2 regions of the Mucilaginibacter panaciglaebae genome follow, and region 2 is predicted to be linked to the other one. Evidence: riboswitches for the same ligand, from Rfam matches in the RefSeq annotation. Region 2 holds a riboswitch; the other holds the start of a gene.
What was found. Region 2 has a riboswitch for S-adenosylmethionine ahead of metH (methionine synthase). Riboswitches for the same ligand answer to the same signal wherever they lie in the genome.
Positions count from the first base shown of each region.

Region 1: another riboswitch for S-adenosylmethionine. It lies ahead of ABD772_RS05240 (homoserine O-acetyltransferase family protein); the one in region 2 lies ahead of metH (methionine synthase).

Region 1 covers NZ_BAABCV010000003.1:230,278-239,955, forward strand. Annotated here, with positions in the region: gene ABD772_RS05235 (trans-sulfuration enzyme family protein) at 1-1,081, shown strand, start outside; SAM riboswitch class I at 1,257-1,366, shown strand; gene ABD772_RS05240 (homoserine O-acetyltransferase family protein) at 1,561-2,616, shown strand; gene ABD772_RS05245 (homoserine dehydrogenase) at 2,616-3,827, shown strand; gene clpB (ATP-dependent chaperone ClpB) at 4,179-6,794, opposite strand; gene ABD772_RS05255 (sensor histidine kinase) at 6,988-8,313, shown strand; gene ABD772_RS05260 (ATP-dependent DNA helicase) at 8,396-9,678, opposite strand, start outside.
Region 2 covers NZ_BAABCV010000010.1:143,718-153,395, forward strand. Annotated here, with positions in the region: gene metH (methionine synthase) at 1-2,685, opposite strand, end outside; SAM riboswitch class I at 2,831-2,942, opposite strand; gene ABD772_RS14535 (response regulator) at 3,034-4,461, opposite strand; gene ABD772_RS14540 (TOL_0244 family TonB-dependent receptor) at 5,181-6,998, shown strand; gene ABD772_RS14545 (TOL_0243 family YfiR-like periplasmic protein) at 6,998-7,549, shown strand; gene ABD772_RS14550 (sensor histidine kinase, YfiR-like protein-associated) at 7,551-9,314, shown strand; gene ABD772_RS14555 (single-stranded DNA-binding protein) at 9,548-9,678, shown strand, end outside.

The DNA.
Region 1 (9,678 bases), on a different contig from region 2:
TCATACTGATGATACCACCGGTGCAGTCGTTCAACCTATCATTACGTCGACCACGTTTGAACGGTTGCCGGATGAAAGTTTTCGGGGTGAATATATTTATAGCCGATCATCCAATCCTAACCGTACGGCATTAGAGAATGTTTTAACCAAGTTGGAAAATGGCGCTGCCGCAGCAGCATTTTCATCGGGTAACGCTGCAGGTATGGCTGTCTTTCAATCATTAAAACCGGGCACGCACATCATTGCTCCTGACGACATGTATCATGGATTGCGTAACCAGTTAAAACAGCTATTCGCCGGCATTTTGGAATTTGATTTTATCGATATTGATGATACCGAAATTTTAAAAGCTCATTTAAAACCAAACACCGGTCTGATCTGGATAGAGACTCCGTCCAACCCGTTACTAAAAGTCACCGACATTAAAAAGATAGTATCCATCGCTAAAGAACGAAACATTAAAGTAGCTTGCGATAATACGTTTGCTACGCCCATATGCCAGCAACCTTTGACATTGGGCGCCGACCTGGTTATGCACTCTACCACCAAATATTTTGGCGGGCATAGCGATTTAATGGGGGGCGCTTTGATTACCGCAGAAGACAATGAATGGTGGCAAATCATACATAACGTACAAACTATGGGCGGTGCTATCCCCTCACCTGTTGATTGCTATTATATGGTACGCAGTATCAAGACGCTGCCATATCGTGTGCGTGGCCATGTGCATAATGCACAATTACTGGCCGAGTTTTTAGACGCGCACGCGGCTGTGGAGCAGGTTTTGTATCCCGGTTTACCGTCGCATCCAAATCATGAGGTAGCTAAAGAACAGATGATTGGTTTTGGCGGCGTACTGTCATTTATATTAAAAGGCGATCGTCTTAATACTCATAGGGTAATTAATAAACTAAAGCTAATTACCAAAGCCACAAGTTTAGGCGGCGTTGAGAGTTTGATTGAGCACCGTGCTACTATGGAAGGGCCTGATACTAAAACCCCTTTTAATTTGCTGCGGATATCTGTCGGGTTGGAGCACATTGATGATTTGATTGCTGATTTTGAGCAAGCGCTTAATTGAGCTCAAAGGCGAATGCAGAAAGCTAAAGGCATTTGTGAACAATAAAATCGGCTTTCAGCTTTAGACTTTTAGCTTTAAGCTTCAAAAAATTTGCATTAATAAAAATTTAGCCCTTTATTTGCGGCACAAATCAGTAGCAATACTGTTATCACGATCAATTCCCTTATACGGTTTTGATTTATAAAGAAGCGGCGAGAGATCAGGCTCCGAGACCCGCTGGCAACCCTCTAAAGTTAGAGAAGGTGCCAATTCCTGGCCCGGTAAATATCCCGGGAAATATAAATTAACAACATGGAAAATTTAACAAACACTCTTCCGCAAGTTATTACTGTAAAAGCCGCTAAAAGCATTAATTGCTATATGTGCCGCTGTTGATAAGCAGTAAATACGTTTCCTTTTCTCTTACTGAAAATACGTGTACTGTAACGGTCAAAGCAACCGTTTACCCAAACCTCAACAGCTAACAAACCAAATAACAAATGAGCTATCAAACATATACATACCAGCAGGAATTCGGATTAGAGTGTGGCCAAAAATTGCCTCAGCTCGAATTAGGATATCACACCTATGGTACTTTAAATAAAGATCGCGATAATGTAGTGTGGGTTTGTCATGCTTTTACCGCTAATTCAGACGTGCTTGACTGGTGGAAGGGCCTGGTAGGCAGCGGCTACTATTTTAATCCGGAAGAACATTTTATAGTTTGCGCCAACATGCTGGGCTCCGCCTATGGCTCAAGCGGTCCGCTAAGTATCAATACTGCTACTGACAAGCAGTACTACCTGTCGTTTCCGCAAGTTACCGTTAGGGACATGGTCAAATCGCAGCAACTATTGGCAGCGCATCTGAATATCAAAAATATCCATACTTTAATTGGCGGTTCATTAGGTGGGCAGCAGGCTATGGAATGGGCCATCATAGAGCCCGAATTTATCAAGAATGTTATCCTTATAGCTGCAAATGCCAAACACTCGCCATGGGGCATAGCCTTTAACGAGTCGCAACGCCTCGCGATAGCTGCCGATCAAAGCTTTCATGAAAACATACCAAACGGTGGTGCAAAAGGTTTAAAAGCTGCCCGGGCTATGGCGTTACTATCCTATCGGGGTTATAAAACTTATGGCATTAAACAGCATGAGGATAGTAATGAAGTAGTAGATAACTACAAGGCGTCAAGCTACCAAAACTACCAGGGTGAAAAACTTGTAGCACGCTTTAACGCCTATAGCTACTGGTACTTATCAAAAGCGATGGACTCGCATAACGTGGGCCGCGGCCGCGTAAGCATTGAAGATGCATTAAGTAAAATTACCGCCCGTACATTGGTTATCGGCATTAAATCAGACTTGTTATTTCCAATCGAGGAACAACAATACCTGTTTCAACATATCCCCCAGTCGGCCTATGCCGAGTTTGACTCGTACTATGGTCATGACGCATTTTTAATTGAGACGGAAGCATTAACTAATATTATTACATCATTTTTTAAAACAGACGTAAAAGGAAAAATCATCCAATTACAGCAAACTGCATAATGAGCAAGAAACTTAATATCGGCCTTTTTGGCTTCGGAGTTGTTGGCCAGGGACTTTATGATATCATCAAAACAAAAAACCTGAATCTTGAAATAAAAAAAATAGCTATTAAAGACGGTAGCAAACCGCGCTCTTTACCGGCTCACTATTTCACTACTGATAAAAACGAATTGCTGAATAATCCGGAAATTAACACCATTATTGAATTGATCAATGACACGGAGGCGGCTTTTGATATTGTGTCTACGGCGTTAAAAACCGGCAAAAATGTGGTATCGGCCAGCAAAAAGATGATTGCTATATACCTGAAGGAATTGATCGATATACAGCATGAATACGGCACATCTTTATTATATGAAGGTGCGGTTTGCGGTAGTATCCCAATCATTCGCAACCTGGAGGAGTATTATGATAACGAATTGCTGCATTCTATCAGTGGTATTTTCAACGGTTCGTCAAACTACATACTCTCCAAAGGATTTTTAGAGAACCTGGATTATGGGTCTGCACTGAAACAAGCGCAAGACCTGGGCTTTGCAGAAACCGACCCTATTTCGGACGTAGGTGGTTATGATTCTAAATATAAATTGGTTATAGCCGCATCACATGCTTATGGTGTGGTGATTGATCCCACTAAGATATTCAACTTCGGCATACAGAATTTGTCTGCTGACGATATGCGTTACGCACGCGAAAAGAATTTAAAAATAAAGCTGGTACCGGTAGCAAAAGAGTTAGATGATGAGCATGTAGCACTTTTTGTACTGCCTAAGTTTGTTACCGAACATGAGTTTCTATACAACGTTGAGTACGAATATAACGGCGTAACGGTGCAGGCGGCATTTGCCGATCAGCAATTCTTCTTCGGTAAAGGCGCAGGCGGACACCCTACCGGTTCGGCAGTATTGTCGGATATTGCGGCACTACGTTACGACTATCAATACGAATACAAAAAAGCTAAAAGCGCTAACGGTTTAAATTTCACTAATGACATCGAACTAACTATCTATCTGCGTTATGAGGACGAGGAACTGGTAAGCCTTCTCGACTTCAAATGTATAGATGAGCGCTTTTATTCAGGTACTTACAAATACGTTATCGGCAAAGTTAATCTGCAAAAACTAATCGATAATGAATCCCGCATATATGCCGACAAGGCGTTTATCGCCTTTGCCGATCAACTAACAGGGGTCAGTTTAGCTTCAGCATAAAAAATAGCATAAGTTTCAGTATTAAAGGGTTCTGCAAGTGTAGAACCCTTTTTTGAACATTGCTATTTGAATTATAAAATCGCGGCCTCTGAAGGTGAAATGACACTGATTTATTTCGATGTCATTTTGACCGTAGGGAGAGATTTTATATAAGCGATAAGCAAGCGTATAGGGGTTCTCCCTACGGTCGAAATGACAGCGTTATATTTATATCATGGGTAGTATAGCGAAGAATCTGCCGATCGGTTAGCAAAGTTTGCAGATTCTTCGCTATGCTCAGAATGACAACGGACGGCAAACAAAAAAGCCGCCCGGTTAACCCAGGCGGCTTTTACTATATAGTGAATTTAGTTATTTTGCGGCCTCCGTCTTTTCGGCACTGTTCAAAAACACAAACTGGTTGTCAAACATATCTAACTTGATCTTGGCGTCTTTATCTACCTTACCGGCAAGTATCTGTTTAGATAACTCGTTCAGTATACGTTTTTGTATCACACGCTTCAACGGACGCGCACCAAATTGCGGATCATAACCCAATTGGGCCAGCCAATCTAATGCTTCTTCTGATGCTTCGATATGGATACCCATGTCGGCAAGCGTTTGCTGCACTTGTGCAAATTGCAGCTTGACGATATCTCCTATCTCATCGCGGCTCAGTGGGGTGAACATGATGATCTCATCAATACGGTTCAAAAACTCCGGACGAATGGTTTGCCGTAGCATTTCAAACAACTGGTTCTTGGTTTTGGCGATGACTTGCTCCTTATCGCTCTCATCAAAATCCTGGAAGTTTTCCTGGATAATGTTTGAGCCGATGTTCGAGGTCATGATGATGATGGTATTTTTAAAGTTTACCACACGTCCTTTGTTATCGGTCAGACGGCCATCATCCAAAACCTGTAATAAGATGTTAAACACATCAGGATGTGCCTTTTCGATCTCATCCAGCAAGATAACGCTATACGGTTTACGGCGAACAGCTTCAGTTAGCTGACCGCCTTCGTCATATCCCACATAACCCGGGGGCGCGCCGATCAGTCTTGATACGGCATGTCGTTCCTGGTACTCGCTCATGTCTATGCGAACCATGGCATGCTCGTCATTGAACAGGTACCCGGCTAAAGCTTTAGCCAGCTCGGTTTTACCTACACCGGTTGTACCCAAAAAAATAAACGAGCCAATTGGCTTGCGTTTGTCCTGCAAACCTGCGCGGCTGCGGCGTATCGCATCACTAATGGCCTCGATAGCTTCGTGCTGACCGGCAACGCGTTTATGCAGCTCATCTTCAAGTCCAAGCAATTTTTCACGCTCGCTCTGGATCATTTTTGAAACCGGAATACCTGTCCACCGGGATACTACTCCGGCAATATCGTCGGCAGTAACCTCCTCTTTCAGCATCCGGCTTTCCGACTGATTAGTCAGTAACGCTTCTTTCAGTTTTTCAACTTCTTCCTGGGCCTCGCGAATACGGCCATAGCGTAATTCGGCCACTTTACCGTAATCGCCCGCACGCTCGGCTTGTTCAGCTTCCAGTTTATAATTTTCTATCTGCTCAACTTTCAAGTTGATGCCATCAACCACATCTTTCTCTCCCTGCCATTTGGCACGTAAAGAATCACACTCGGCAGAAAGATTTGCAATCTCTTCAGACAGTTCTTTTACTTTCTTATCATCTTTCTCGCGTTTGATAGCTTCGCGCTCAATTTCCAGCTGCATGATGCGGCGTTCCAGTTCGTCTACTACTTCTGGTACCGAATCCATTTCAATACGCAATTTTGAAGCGGCTTCGTCCATCAAGTCGATAGCTTTATCGGGCAGGAAACGGTCAGATATGTAACGCTGCGACATTTCAACGGCAGCAATAATTGCCTCGTCTTTAATGCGCACTTTGTGGTGTGCCTCATAACGTTCTTTCAAACCGCGCAGGATTGAAATTGCATCGGCAGTATCAGGTTCATCAACCAGCACCATCTGGAAACGGCGCTCCAAGGCTTTATCCTTCTCAACGTATTTTTGGTACTCATTCAGCGTTGTAGCGCCTATGGCTCTCAGCTCGCCGCGTGCCAGCGCGGGTTTCAATATATTGGCTGCATCCATTGCGCCATCGCCGCCACCTGCACCAACCAGGGTGTGTATCTCATCAATAAATAAGATAATCTCGCCGTCGGCCTGGGTTACTTCTTTGATAACAGCTTTTAGCCGCTCTTCAAACTCACCCTTGTATTTTGCGCCTGCAATCAAGGCACCCATATCCAGCGAGTAAACGGTTTTGGATTTCAAACTTTCGGGCACGTCGCCTTTTAAAATACGGAAAGCGATACCTTCGGCAATAGCAGTCTTACCTACACCGGGCTCACCTACCAATACCGGATTATTTTTTGTCCGGCGGGACAGGATCTGTATAGTGCGACGTATCTCATCGTCGCGGCCGATAACAGGATCGAGTTTACCTGAAGCTGCATATTCATTCAGGTTTCGGGCGTATTTATTTAAGGCATTGTAGGTGGCTTCAGCGTTTTGGTCGGTCACTTTGTTATCGCCGCGCAACGCGATAATCGCTTTTTTAAGATCCTTTTCATTTACGCCAAAGTCTTTAAGCGCCGAACTGGTTTTATCATTCACACTTAAAATACCTAACAATATATGTTCGACGGATACGAAATCGTCTTTAAATTCTTTTAAATAACCGGTGGCTTTCTGTAATACAGAATTTGCATTTGACGACAAGTAAACATTGCTACCGCTAACTTTTGGGAACGCTGCTATCTGCTCGTCCAGAATTTCATTTAAGCGATTGATGTTTACATTCAGTTTTTTCAAAAGGTAGGTTATGACGTTTTCATCAACTAATAACAAACCTTTTAGCAAGTGTGCAGGCTCAATGGCCTGCTGCTGATTACCGGTTGTAATCTCAGAAGCTTTTTGCACTGCTTCCTGGGCTTTGATGGTAAAATTGTTAAAGTTCATAACACAATCTGATCAAAACACCTGCCATACTCATAAATATGAAAATATGGCATTGCTATTTATTTTAGTATGTCGTTTTGTCAAGTCAGAAATATATCTTAAGTAGTTTGTAAACAATATATGCTAAAAAAGGTGTTACAAAGCTGTTCAATTATCATATTTTAATATTTTTGATTACCATAATTAAATCACATTGGATACCCATTATTTTAAAAGCATACCGAGGAAATACCGTGCTTCTTTTCGTAACTATTATACGTTACAAAACCTACAATCAATACGTAACTGCGCAATAATATTCTTTGCCATTAACTTCACATTACGTATCCTGATATGGGCGTTACCGGTAAATATCACCAAAGCACAAAATTTTCCTGAATTTGAAATAACCAACTGGGTTTATTTGGTGGTCACCCCTATTTTTTATATTGCCGGGCAGTTGTTGTTAAATCACATCAATAAAACCAGGAAGGCTAACCCATTTATGGTCTTATTTGTGTTTGTGTTTGCCTTATATATCATTATTTGCGGAATGTATTCGGCTTTTATATCTACAGGCGATCCGCGCAATTCGTTAACTGTTTATCTTATCGCACTGATTGTTATCAGCGTAATGTGCGTGTTTGAGTATGATGAGTTAATATTACTATTGATATTGACAGAACTGGCTTTCACGGCGCTATTGCTTTACCAGCATGCCGATGCCACCAGTATACTGTACGATCAGCTCATATCGGTTGTGCTCTTATCTGGTTTCTATTTGATATCGCGATACTTTTTCTCGTACAAAGCCAGCTATTACCAGCAGATCATCGAGATACGCAGCAAAAATATAGAGATTGAAAAGGCCGGCGAATTTAAAAATCGAGTATTAGGTATGGTGGCACACGACTTGCGCAACCCTATCGGCGCGGTTGAATCTATAGCGATGATGATGGAACTAGAAGAAATTGACGCAGATATGCAGGACAATGTGAGCATGATTAAAGAGTCCTGCTCAAAAGCCCCCAGCATTCTGGACGATCTGCTCGAAGCTGCCAGGAACGAGAATATTAATGTTATAGAAACCCAAAAAATTGAGCTTAATCAATACCTTAAAAGTATTGTTGAGGGCTGGAAAGTCCAAAATCGCAACAATGTAGTTTTGATAAGTTCCGTAAGTTTGGTAAGTGCACAAATAAATAAAGAGAAGTTTACCCGTGTAATGGATAACCTGATCAGCAACGCACTTAAGTTTTCGAAAGAAACAGATAATGTAGAACTACGTCTGGCTATACAAGACAACCAAATCATCATTCAGGTTAAAGATCACGGGTTGGGTATTCCGCAAAACATGTTGCCGCATATTTTCGAGCGCTTCAGTAAAGCAGGGCGTACCGGTTTAAATGGCGAAAAATCAACCGGCTTAGGTTTAAGTATCGTTAAACAGATCATTGAAAGCCATAAAGGCAAGATCAGCGTAAGCAGTATTGAGGGTAAGGGCACTACATTTACTATACAACTGGCAGTTAGCAGTTAGTGCATTCGTGTATTTATCTGGTCGATCCGTCATTTCGACCAACGGAAGAAATGACAGGATGGTAAAATCATCCTTTCATGAACTAAAAAGCCGCCGGTGCACCGCCATAGAATTTGTCATTAAAATTCACCAGGAACAATTCTTTGGTTGCTCGGGTACAGGCGGTATAAAACCAGCGCAAAAAATCAGTATTCACCATTTCATCGGTCAAATATCCCTGATCTACAAACACGGCATCCCATTGCCCACCTTGAGCCTTGTGACAGGTTATCGCGTAAGCAAATTTTATCTGCAAAGCATTATAATATGGGTTTGCTTTTAGTTCGAGGTGTTTTAAACGCTTATTGGGTATATGATCATAATCTTTCATCACTTCCAGGTAAAAGCGTTTCTGATCTTCCTGCGATAAAGCAGGCGATTCGGTGTACAATGTATCCAGCAGAACCTTGCAATCCAGTATCGGGTCTTCGGCGTAATCAATAAATTCCAGCTGAACATCGGCAAACCTGAAACCATACATATCCTCTATCCTGCGCACTTTGCGTATGCGGGCAATGTCACCGTTGGCAATAAATGAGGTGCTGTTTTCCTGCTGATCCTGCAGCCAGAAGTAATTATTTTTAACCACCATAAGTTGATCGCCCCCGGTCAGTTCTTCCTCACGCCATAGCAGCCGTGCCCTTATCTGTTTATTATACAGGTTGGCATTTTTGTTTGACCGGCAGATAACCAGCGTATTTTCATTACCATATTTATTATACGCATATTCTAAGCCTTCTTCCAGTCGCTCGCCGGTCATGCGGAAAACATCTTTGTAGCCTTTGGTAACTATGCGTGGAATAACTTCTAATTGCTGCCTGATGATATCTCTGACATTGGTGGCATTAAACAAAATGCCTGAATCTTTTTGCTGCCTTAAAACATCGGTAAGCTCAAAGCTGTATACCATCAGTCCAAAGTCTGAACTCATTACCTTGTCACTTAGTGCGGGGCTGTCATCTGATCCTACCGGCGGCAACTGGGCGGTATCGCCCACTAACATTAGTTTACAATTTTTTTGATTATAAACATATCGCACCAGGTCGTACAATAACGTATGCCGGCCGTGGCCGCTTGGCATGTCAGAGATCATAGAAGCTTCATCCACAATAAACAAGGTATTGGAAGCCATATTATCGGCTATCAGGAAACTTTCATCTACATCAAGCGCTGCCTTTTTACGGTAGATGCGCTTGTGAATGGTAAAAGCCTTGCGCCCCGAGTAATTAGTAATAACCTTGGCTGCGCGGCCGGTTGGCGCCAGCAGAACCGGTTTGAAATTGTAAGTGCGTAAGGCTTTTACCAGCGCTCCTACAATAGTTGTTT
Region 2 (9,678 bases):
CTCTCGGGCTTTTTCGTATTCGTTTTTAATCCCTTGAATATAATCGTCACGCGTATCTTTATTCATCAGGTTACTGCAAACGGTAACGCTTCTGGAAGCATCCAGCACGTGGATGGCTGCGCCCGAATAATTTGGAGCGACTTTCACCGCAGCATGGATACGTGAGGTAGTTGCACCGCCTATAATCAGTGGAATAGTAAACCCTTCGCGTTCCATTTCCTTGGCAAAGTGCACCATCTCATCCAGTGAGGGTGTGATCAATCCGCTTAAGCCTATGATGTCTGCCTGCTGTTTCTTAGCTTCTTCAATGATCTTTTGTGCCGGAACCATTACGCCCAGGTCAATCACCTCGAAGTTATTACAAGCCAGCACCACCCCTACAATATTCTTACCGATATCGTGCACGTCACCCTTAACAGTCGCCATCAGCACCTTGCCCGCGTTGGCCCGACTGTCACTGACATCGCCGCCGGCATCAATTAATCTTTGTTTTTCAAGTTCGATGAATGGCAGCAGGTAAGCCACGGCTTTTTTCATTACACGGGCCGATTTTACTACCTGCGGCAAAAACATTTTACCGGCGCCAAACAGGTCGCCTACGATGTTCATGCCATCCATTAACGGTCCTTCAATCACGTCAAGCGGCTTAGGATATTGCTGGCGTGCTTCCTCTACATCGTCATCCAAATACTCAATGATACCTTTTACAAGCGCATGCGACAGGCGCTCGCTCACAGTGCCCTTGCGCCATTCTTCATCGCGTACTACTTCTTTGCCTTTGCTTTTTACGGTATCAGCATATTCAACCAAACGCTCGGTAGCGTCCTGGCGTCGGTTCAGCAGCACATCTTCTACCAATTCCAGCAGTTGCTTGTCTATTTCCTCATAAACTTCAAGCATACCGGCATTAACAATACCCATATCCATACCGGCTTTAATAGCATGATACAGGAAAGCCGAGTGCATAGCCTCACGAACCACGTTGTTGCCTCTGAAGGAGAACGAGATGTTACTTACGCCACCACTCACCTTGGCATATGGCAGGTTCTGTTTGATCCAGCGGGTGGCTTCGATAAAATCAACCGCATAATTATTATGCTCTTCGAGACCGGTAGCTACGGTTAATATATTAGGGTCAAAGATGATATCCTGCGGAGGAAAACCCACCTCATTAACCAGTATATCGTACGATCTTTTACAGATCTCGATACGGCGCTCTAACGAGTCGGCCTGACCAGTTTCGTCAAATGCCATCACCACCGTTGCAGCACCGTAGCTTAGTATTTTGCGGGCATATTCCATGAACTTCTCTTCGCCTTCTTTCAGCGAGATAGAGTTCACTATGCCCTTACCTTGTATACATTTCAATCCTGCCTCAATAACCGACCATTTTGATGAGTCGATCATAATGGGCAGTTTGGCAATATCCGGCTCTGACGCCACCAGGTTCAGGAATTTCACCATCACAGCTTCCGAGTCGATCATGCCCTCGTCCATGTTAATATCAATAACCTGGGCTCCGCCTTCTACTTGTTGTCGGGCAACGGTTAGGGCTTCCTCGTAGTTTTCTGCCAGAATCAGTTTGGAAAACTTAGGCGAACCGGTAATATTGGTACGCTCACCAACGTTGACAAAAATACTTTCGGGGGTAATGGTTACTGCCTCTAATCCGCTTAAGCGCATATGCGGCTCAACCTGTGGTATCAAACGCGGCGAATATTTTGCGGCGCGCTCGGCAATGCATCTGATGTGGTCGGGCGTAGTACCGCAGCACCCACCAACAATGTTTACCAGCCCGGCTTTCATAAAATCATCTACCTGGTGGGCCGTTTCATGTGCAGTTTCGTCGTACTGACCAAACTCGTTTGGCAAGCCGGCGTTAGGGTAAGCTGATATAAACACATCAGCCTTTTCAGAGAGCTCCTGGATGTGCGGGCGCATTTCCTTAGCACCCAGCGCACAATTCAAACCAACCGATAACAAATTGGCATGACGCACGGAGTTCCAGAATGCCTCAACAGTTTGTCCGGACAAGGTACGGCCCGAGGCATCAGTAATAGTGCCTGATATCATCACCGGCAAGTGCTTACCGGTCTCTTTTGCGTACCGGTCTATAGCAAATAATGCCGCTTTGGCATTTAGGGTATCAAATATGGTTTCAACTAATAGCACGTCGGCACCGCCATCAACCAAACCACGGACCTGATCATAGTAAGCATCGGCCAGGTTATCAAAAGTAACCGCCCGATAACCCGGATCGTTTACGTCGGGCGATAGTGAAGCCGTACGGTTAGTAGGGCCGACAGCGCCGGCAACAAAGCGCGGTTTATGCGGTTCTTTTGCGGTATATTCATCGGCAGCTTCGCGGGCAATGCGGGCGCCTTCGTAGCTCAGCTCATAAGCCAGCTCTTCCATTTTATAGTCTGCCAGCGATATTACCTGCGTGCTGAAAGTGTTGGTTTCAATAATATCTGCACCGGCAGCTAAATACTCGGCATGAATAGCTTTAATTACATCCGGACGGGTGATATTCAACAGGTCATTATTTCCTTGCAGATCAGTTGGATGATCTTTAAACCGCTCGCCACGAAAATCCTTCTCGGTCAACTGATACCGTTGTATCATAGTGCCCATTGCACCATCAATAATCAGTATACGTTTTTTTAATTCTTCTTTTATATTCATTTGAGATATCACCGATTTTTAGATGATTACATAGATTTCGAGAATAATTTCATCGATATATCGCCGACAAAAATCAGTGCAATCAAAAACCAATCTGTGTAATCTTTAATAAGCTTATTTCGAAAATCGGGTGTAAATTGACTTTCACTTATCTGTCTCATTCCCTTGCTGCGGGCTGAGTAGAATGTAGCACCTTGTAAAGCTACAGGTTGCTAAGACATCGCAGGGTCTAATCCCTCCGTCTTTCTCTATAAGCAGCGCAAAGTTGCAGAATAAGTTGGTAATAAACAAGTCACATTTGAGGGCAGCAATTACTTCGGTAGCTAACCAAAAAAAGAAACGGGCTGGCTATGATGAAGGGGTATTCAGTTTATTAAGTTTCTCCCGTAATTCATCCGGTTTAAAGGGTTTTAATATGCAATCATCAATATATGGAAACTTTAAAACTTCGCCTATCGCGGCGCCTATAGATGCCGTCAATACTATAATTTGTGGTGGAATAAAATTCTGCCTCTTTATTTCTTTTATAGCTTTTGCAGATTCAAATCCATCCATTACAGGCATGTTGATATCCATCAATATAACATCATAATCTTTTTCAATACACATTTCTAACGCCACCTTTCCGTTAGTCGCTTCGTCGGCAATAACATTCCATTTTGCTAATGTTTTTTTGACAACCAACAGATTTAACCGCTCATCATCAACTACAAGTATCCTGAGGTTTGACAGATTGACATCAATCGGACCAAGTGGATCTTCGTTAAAAGCTTTTTGCTGATTGGCCAGGTTATAAATAACATCGAAACTAAAACACGACCCTTTACCTTCCTTGCTCATTATTTTAAGGTCGCTGCCATGAAGTTTTAATAACTGGTAAGCAACAGTGATCCCAATCGTCGCCTGATATTGACGTTGAGTTCGGGGTAGTTTCTTTTTAAAAGGAGTCAATATCTGTTGCTGTTTTGATTTTGAAATGCCGATTCCTGAGTCTTCTATTTTAAAGGCCACTAAAACTCCTTGGGGTGTATCCGCAGCATAAGCCACCTTAACATTGACAAAGCCCTCTGTTGTAAATTTAACAGCATTGCCAATCAAATGAAAAAGGATCTGGCTAAGTCGTAACTGATCGCCATTCAATGTCCGATCTTTCAGCTTTTCGTCTATAGTGCATTCAAATCTTAAATGCTTCATCGCGGCTTGTTCCCTGAATGTCGCGCATACATTTGCGACAGTTTCAAAAAGTATGAACGGAGCATGTTGTAGTTGGATCTGGCCGTTATCGAGATTATTAAAATCAATTATATCATTGACTGTCGCCATCAAGTTTCCGGCAGAAAAATTCAATATCTGAATATTTTCTTCCTGTTCAGGCAGTTTGTTATCTGACGACAAAAGATTACTCATACCTACTATAGCATTCAGAGGTGTCCTGATTTCATGCGACATGGTATTTAAAAAGTTAGTTTTGGCCATCGCCTGTTCGCGCAAACTCTCTGCTGCCTGTTCCAAATTTCGTTTGAATAAGACTTCGCGCTTTTTGAATTTGTTTAGCGATTTAAAGAAGAGATTATGTATATACAGTATCAAAGAGAAATTAACAAAAACTGTAATTCCATAAGCCGTATAATTGATGTTGACTATTCTTGACGGAATATCCAGGTTTAAATAATGGTCAAACGAAATATCAGCTAACACCGGAATAATGGCCGCAATTGCATATCGCAGGCCATTTTTTGAGCCCAGGATATAATAACCTGCTGCGATTACAAGCATGCAATATTGAATATTGACCACATGGACGCTTTGATAAATCAACAATACATTTGTCCAGATCATTAGTGTGACACCCGTTAGAAAAAAATGAGCCACCATATGCCAGGGCCTATTACTCAGAAAGAGAAACAAAGCAGTGATAAAAAGACTTAAAAAAAACACTACACGGTATAAAAGCAAATTACGTGAGCTAATAAGATAAAAGACCGTAAGGACAGCCGTTAATGCAATAAAGGTTGTGATACAAGCAAATAAAATGCGTAATCGTGTCCGGTTAAGTAAGCCGCCGTCCTTTGAAAGTATCCTACGGTAAAAAGGTATATAATAAGCAGCCATGCGATTAAGGTCAATTATATGAAACTGTTTATTGTTAACTCAGGATGCGGCAATTTGTTGATTAACAGATGTGTTAAACTACAAAAAAACTCATTAACTAAAAAAATTCGGAGGAAAACAGACTCGATGCAATATAAACTTGCGGCAAAACTTTACTTTGCAATACGCTTAAATTGTAGTCATTGGGCCGCAATTATAATTTTAAAAAAACTAATTTATTCCTAATTTGTTTGACTTACTTATAAACAGCCTGATCATGTCTTATGTATTTTTTTAAACGGGTTTTATTTACCGCTTCGCTATGCTTTTGTTTGAGCTTATGGTTTTCCCCTATTCTCGCTCAATCTGATACCAGCAGATTATCTCCTGCCAATATCAAAAAAATGTCGTTTGAAGAATTAATGAGTATCGAGGTAACGTCGGTCTCAAAAAGACCGGAGAAGCTTTCGGAGGCGGCCTCGGCTTTACAAATAATTACGCAGGAAGATATTTACCGCTCGGGCGCGACCAATTTGCCCGAGGCGCTGTCTCTTTCTCCAAATTTGCAGGTAGCAAAATACAATTCATATGCCTGGGTCATCAGTGCCCGGGGGTTTAACAACGTTTTTTCAAATAAGCTGCTGGTTATGATTGACGGGCGTACAGTTTACAGCCCGCTTTTTGCCGGCGTTTACTGGGATGCACAAAGCGTGCCGCTGCAAGATATTGACCGCATTGAAATAATCAGCGGCCCCGGCGCAACGCTTTGGGGCGCTAATGCGGTTAATGGCGTAATCAATATCATTACCAAAAAAGCTAAAGACACTCAGGGGCTTTATGTGTCGGTTGCCGGCGGAAATTATTTACGAGATCAGGTCTCGACCCGTTATGGTGGCCGTATTGGCTCTTCCATTAAATACCGCGTTTATTTGCAGCGCAATGACATGGACCCAACGCTTAAAGCCAATGGTCAGGATAATGCGGATAACTGGAATTTAAACCAAGGTGGACTACGAATGGACTACGATGCGGGCGGGCGGGATAAAATTTCTTTTCAGGCAAACTTTGAAGGTGGCACAGAACATACCAAACCTGGCCCGAGCAGTTTTGATGAGCAGGACGTAATGGCACAATGGGCGCACATTTTTTCCAACCAGTCAGACCTGCAATTACAAGCTTATTATGACCGTAGCTGGCGGCGAGATCTGCCCAGCACGATCAATGATCAAATACAAACCTACGACATAGATCTGCAACATCACTTTCGGCTCGGAAAAAGCAATGACCTGCTTTGGGGTGGCGAATACAGGTTAATGCAGGACAACTCTCAAAACACGACGACCTTTGTAGGATTTTTGCCTGCCAGGCGAAACTTGCAATTGTATAATTTCTTTGTTCAGGATGAAATTAAGCTGGTGCCGGATCTTTTTAAATTAACCCTGGGCACAAAATTACTTAATGATATTTATACCGGCTTTGAATGGCAGCCCAGCGCACGATTGACATGGACACCCACCCAGCAACAAACTGTTTGGGCCGCTGTTTCGCGTGCTGTACGTACGCCAAGCCGTATTGATGTAGATTATCATATCCCTACCTATCCTGTTCCGCCAAGCACCCAAAATGTGGGTGGAGGCCCAAATTTTGTGTCAGAAAAGCTAATTGCTTATGAGCTTGGCTACCGGGTGCAGACCAGCCAGGAAGTATCCCTATCATTAGCCGCATTTTACAATATTTATGACGATCTGTATAGTGTAGAGGTTGTACCTAACACCAAAACTTACCTTATACAAAACGGCATGAAAGGCAATTCGCAGGGTTTTGAACTTTCGGCGCTATGGCAGGTATTTGACAACTGGAGGCTACGCGGGGGCTACACCTTTTTCCATAAAAACATCAGCGACAAACCGGGGCATAGTTTTGATACCACATTTGAGGGCACCGACCCCAGGCATCAGGCCCTGCTGCAATCCATGTTTGACCTTTCAAAATATTTTCAACTTGACCTAACCGGCCGTTATGTAAGCAGCCGCCCTCTTTCTATAGCCGCAGGCGTGCCTGCCGTAGCTGCTTATTCCAATCTGGATATCCGACTGGCGTGGCATCCGGGGAAACTGGAATTCTCAGTGGTAGGGCAAAACATTGTCAATCCCAATCATGTGGAATTTGCATCCAATCGTATTCCACGTAATATTTATGGTAAAATTGCATTAACGTTCTGATGTCGGGGAAAAAATATACTATACGAATATTCATAGCTTGCTTGATATTGCAAGCGGTAAACGCAAGCACTACAGCTGCCCGGGCACAAGGGAAACCGCCGTTGGAGTATCAGATAAAGGCAGCTTTTCTGTTTAACTTTACCCGTTTTATCCATTGGCCTGCCTCAGCTTACTCATCGCCCGACGCTCCCTTTGTTATAGGCATAGCCGGCAACGATCCTTTTGGCAGTTACCTTGACGATTTAGTGAATGGCGAACAGGCCGAAGGTCATAACATCATCATTCGTCGTTATCCCGATGGCGGGGATATCAGCGGCTGCCAGCTGCTTTTTGTCAATACTTTTGCTCCAGCCAAATTAAAAACAATATTATCGTTAGCCCGGCGTAACACGTTGACAGTAGGCGATGCAAACAGCTTTGTTAATTCGGGTGGAATGATACGCTTTTTTAAAGAGGACAACCGTATAAAAATGGAAATTAAGCTGGCTGCCATTAAAGCAGCAAAATTGGAAATCAGCGCCAAACTGTTACAGGTAGCTAAAGTAAAATGATATGAAATTTCAAGACAGTTCCATACAAAATAAGATTATGAGCGCTATTTTGTTCACCTGTACGGTAGTACTGCTACTGATGAGCATCGCTTACTTTTTGTTTGAGTATTTCAGCTACAAGAGGACGATTAAAGACAATCTGTCAACTTTGGGTGCCATTATCGCCTCCAACAGCTCGGCGGCATTGGCCTTTGACAGCCAGTCGGATGCCCGGGAAATACTCGGCGCCCTAAAAGGCAACCCGCATATTGTAGCAGCTTGCCTGTATGATGATCAGGGCCGGCTGTTTGCAACTTATCCAACGGTTATTTCGGCACTGCAATTACCCGCTAAACCGCAACCGGATGGCTATCGTTTTTCCAATGGCGTCCTTGAAGGTTATGAACCAGTAACCCAGCGTTCAGACCGCCTGGGCACGTTGTATATTAAATCAGATTTGGGCCAGATGTATACGCAACTGGGCAATTTGCTGTTTACCGCTGGTTTGCTGTTTACCATTGTCTTATTAATAGCTTTCCTTCTTTCTGTACTTTTAAAACGCCGTATCGCCAAGCCTATTCTTTTACTCGAAGACACTGCCCGTTCCATATCACAAGGGCATGATTACTCGTTACGGGCAGCCAGGGCCAGCGAAGAAGAGCTTAGCTCGCTAACTGATGCATTCAACCAAATGTTAACCCAAATTGAATTGCAAAACCAGGCCCTTTTGGACGCCGGCGCCGAAAACCGCAAACTGGCAGCGGTTGTTGAATCGTCCAATGATCCAATCATCAGCATGACACGTGAGGGCATAATCATTAGTTGGAATGATGCTGCGCAAAGAACATTTGGCTACACTGCCGATGAGCTCATTGGCCAATCAATTATGAAGATTGTGCCTCCCGAACGACAGCAAGAAGAAATAGAACTATTGACCAGGTTAGAAAACGGCGAAGGGATAGAACAGTTTGAGACACAACGGATCACAAAAAATAAAAAAATACTAGAAGTATCTTTGACTATCTCACCGGTAAAAGATGCACAAGGCAGAATCATCGGGTCTTCTAAAATTGCGCGGGATATCAGCGAAAAGAAACAGGAAGAGCGCCGTAAAAATGATTTTATTGGCATGGTGAGCCACGAGTTAAAAACACCGCTGACTTCTATACGTTCTTATGTCCAGATTTTACTGGCAGAAGCCAAAAAGCGCAGCAGCGATGCTTTTATTATTAATGCACTTACGCGGGCCGATGTACAAACCAGGAAAATGAGCCATATGATTCAGGATTTTTTAAATCTGGCTCGTTTGGAAGAAGGCAAAATCCAGCTCCAGCAAAATATATTTGAGCTGCAACCACTCATAGAGGAAATTGCCAGTGATGCGCAAGCTCTTACTACTGCTCATCATATTCAATTCAACAACTGTACCGGCGTTAAGGTAAAAGCCGACCGCGAAAAGATTGGCCAGGTATTGATGAATTTGCTTACCAACGCCATTAAGTATTCACCTAAAGGTGGAGACATCACCATTACCGGCACTCCACAAACAGATAAAATAACTATCAGGGTAGCCGATCATGGGGTGGGTATAGGAGCAACCGAGCAAAAAAAACTATTTCAACGTTTTTACCGGGTTGAAAATGAGCAAATACAGGTGGTTTCAGGTTTTGGCATTGGGCTGTATCTTGTTTCAGAGATGCTCCGTTATCATAATAGCCAGATAGAAGTGGAAAGCCAGGAAGGCGTAGGCTCATCTTTCATTTTCAGTTTGAATATGCTTAATTAACTGACATAATCTCCTTTAGGCTTCGACTTCACATAGCCATTAGCGCTTCATTTATATTCCATTATCAAACAGCGTTCAAATTACACATGAGTGTGCCAACAAATACACATTTGAGTCACCATGTTAAACAACCTCTCCAATTAAATGTTAACCCCTTGATCATCAAGTGCCTCGTAGCTATAATTAATTGCCCGGTAATTTTTGATTTAAAATTACACACTTAACTTAAAATTATGCCAGGCATCAATAAAGTAATCTTGGTTGGCCATCTGGGGAAGACACCCGAACTTAGGCTAATAGAAAATGAAACTGCAGTCACCTCATTCCCGCTGGCAACGTCAGAAACGCTTATCAGAAACGGAAT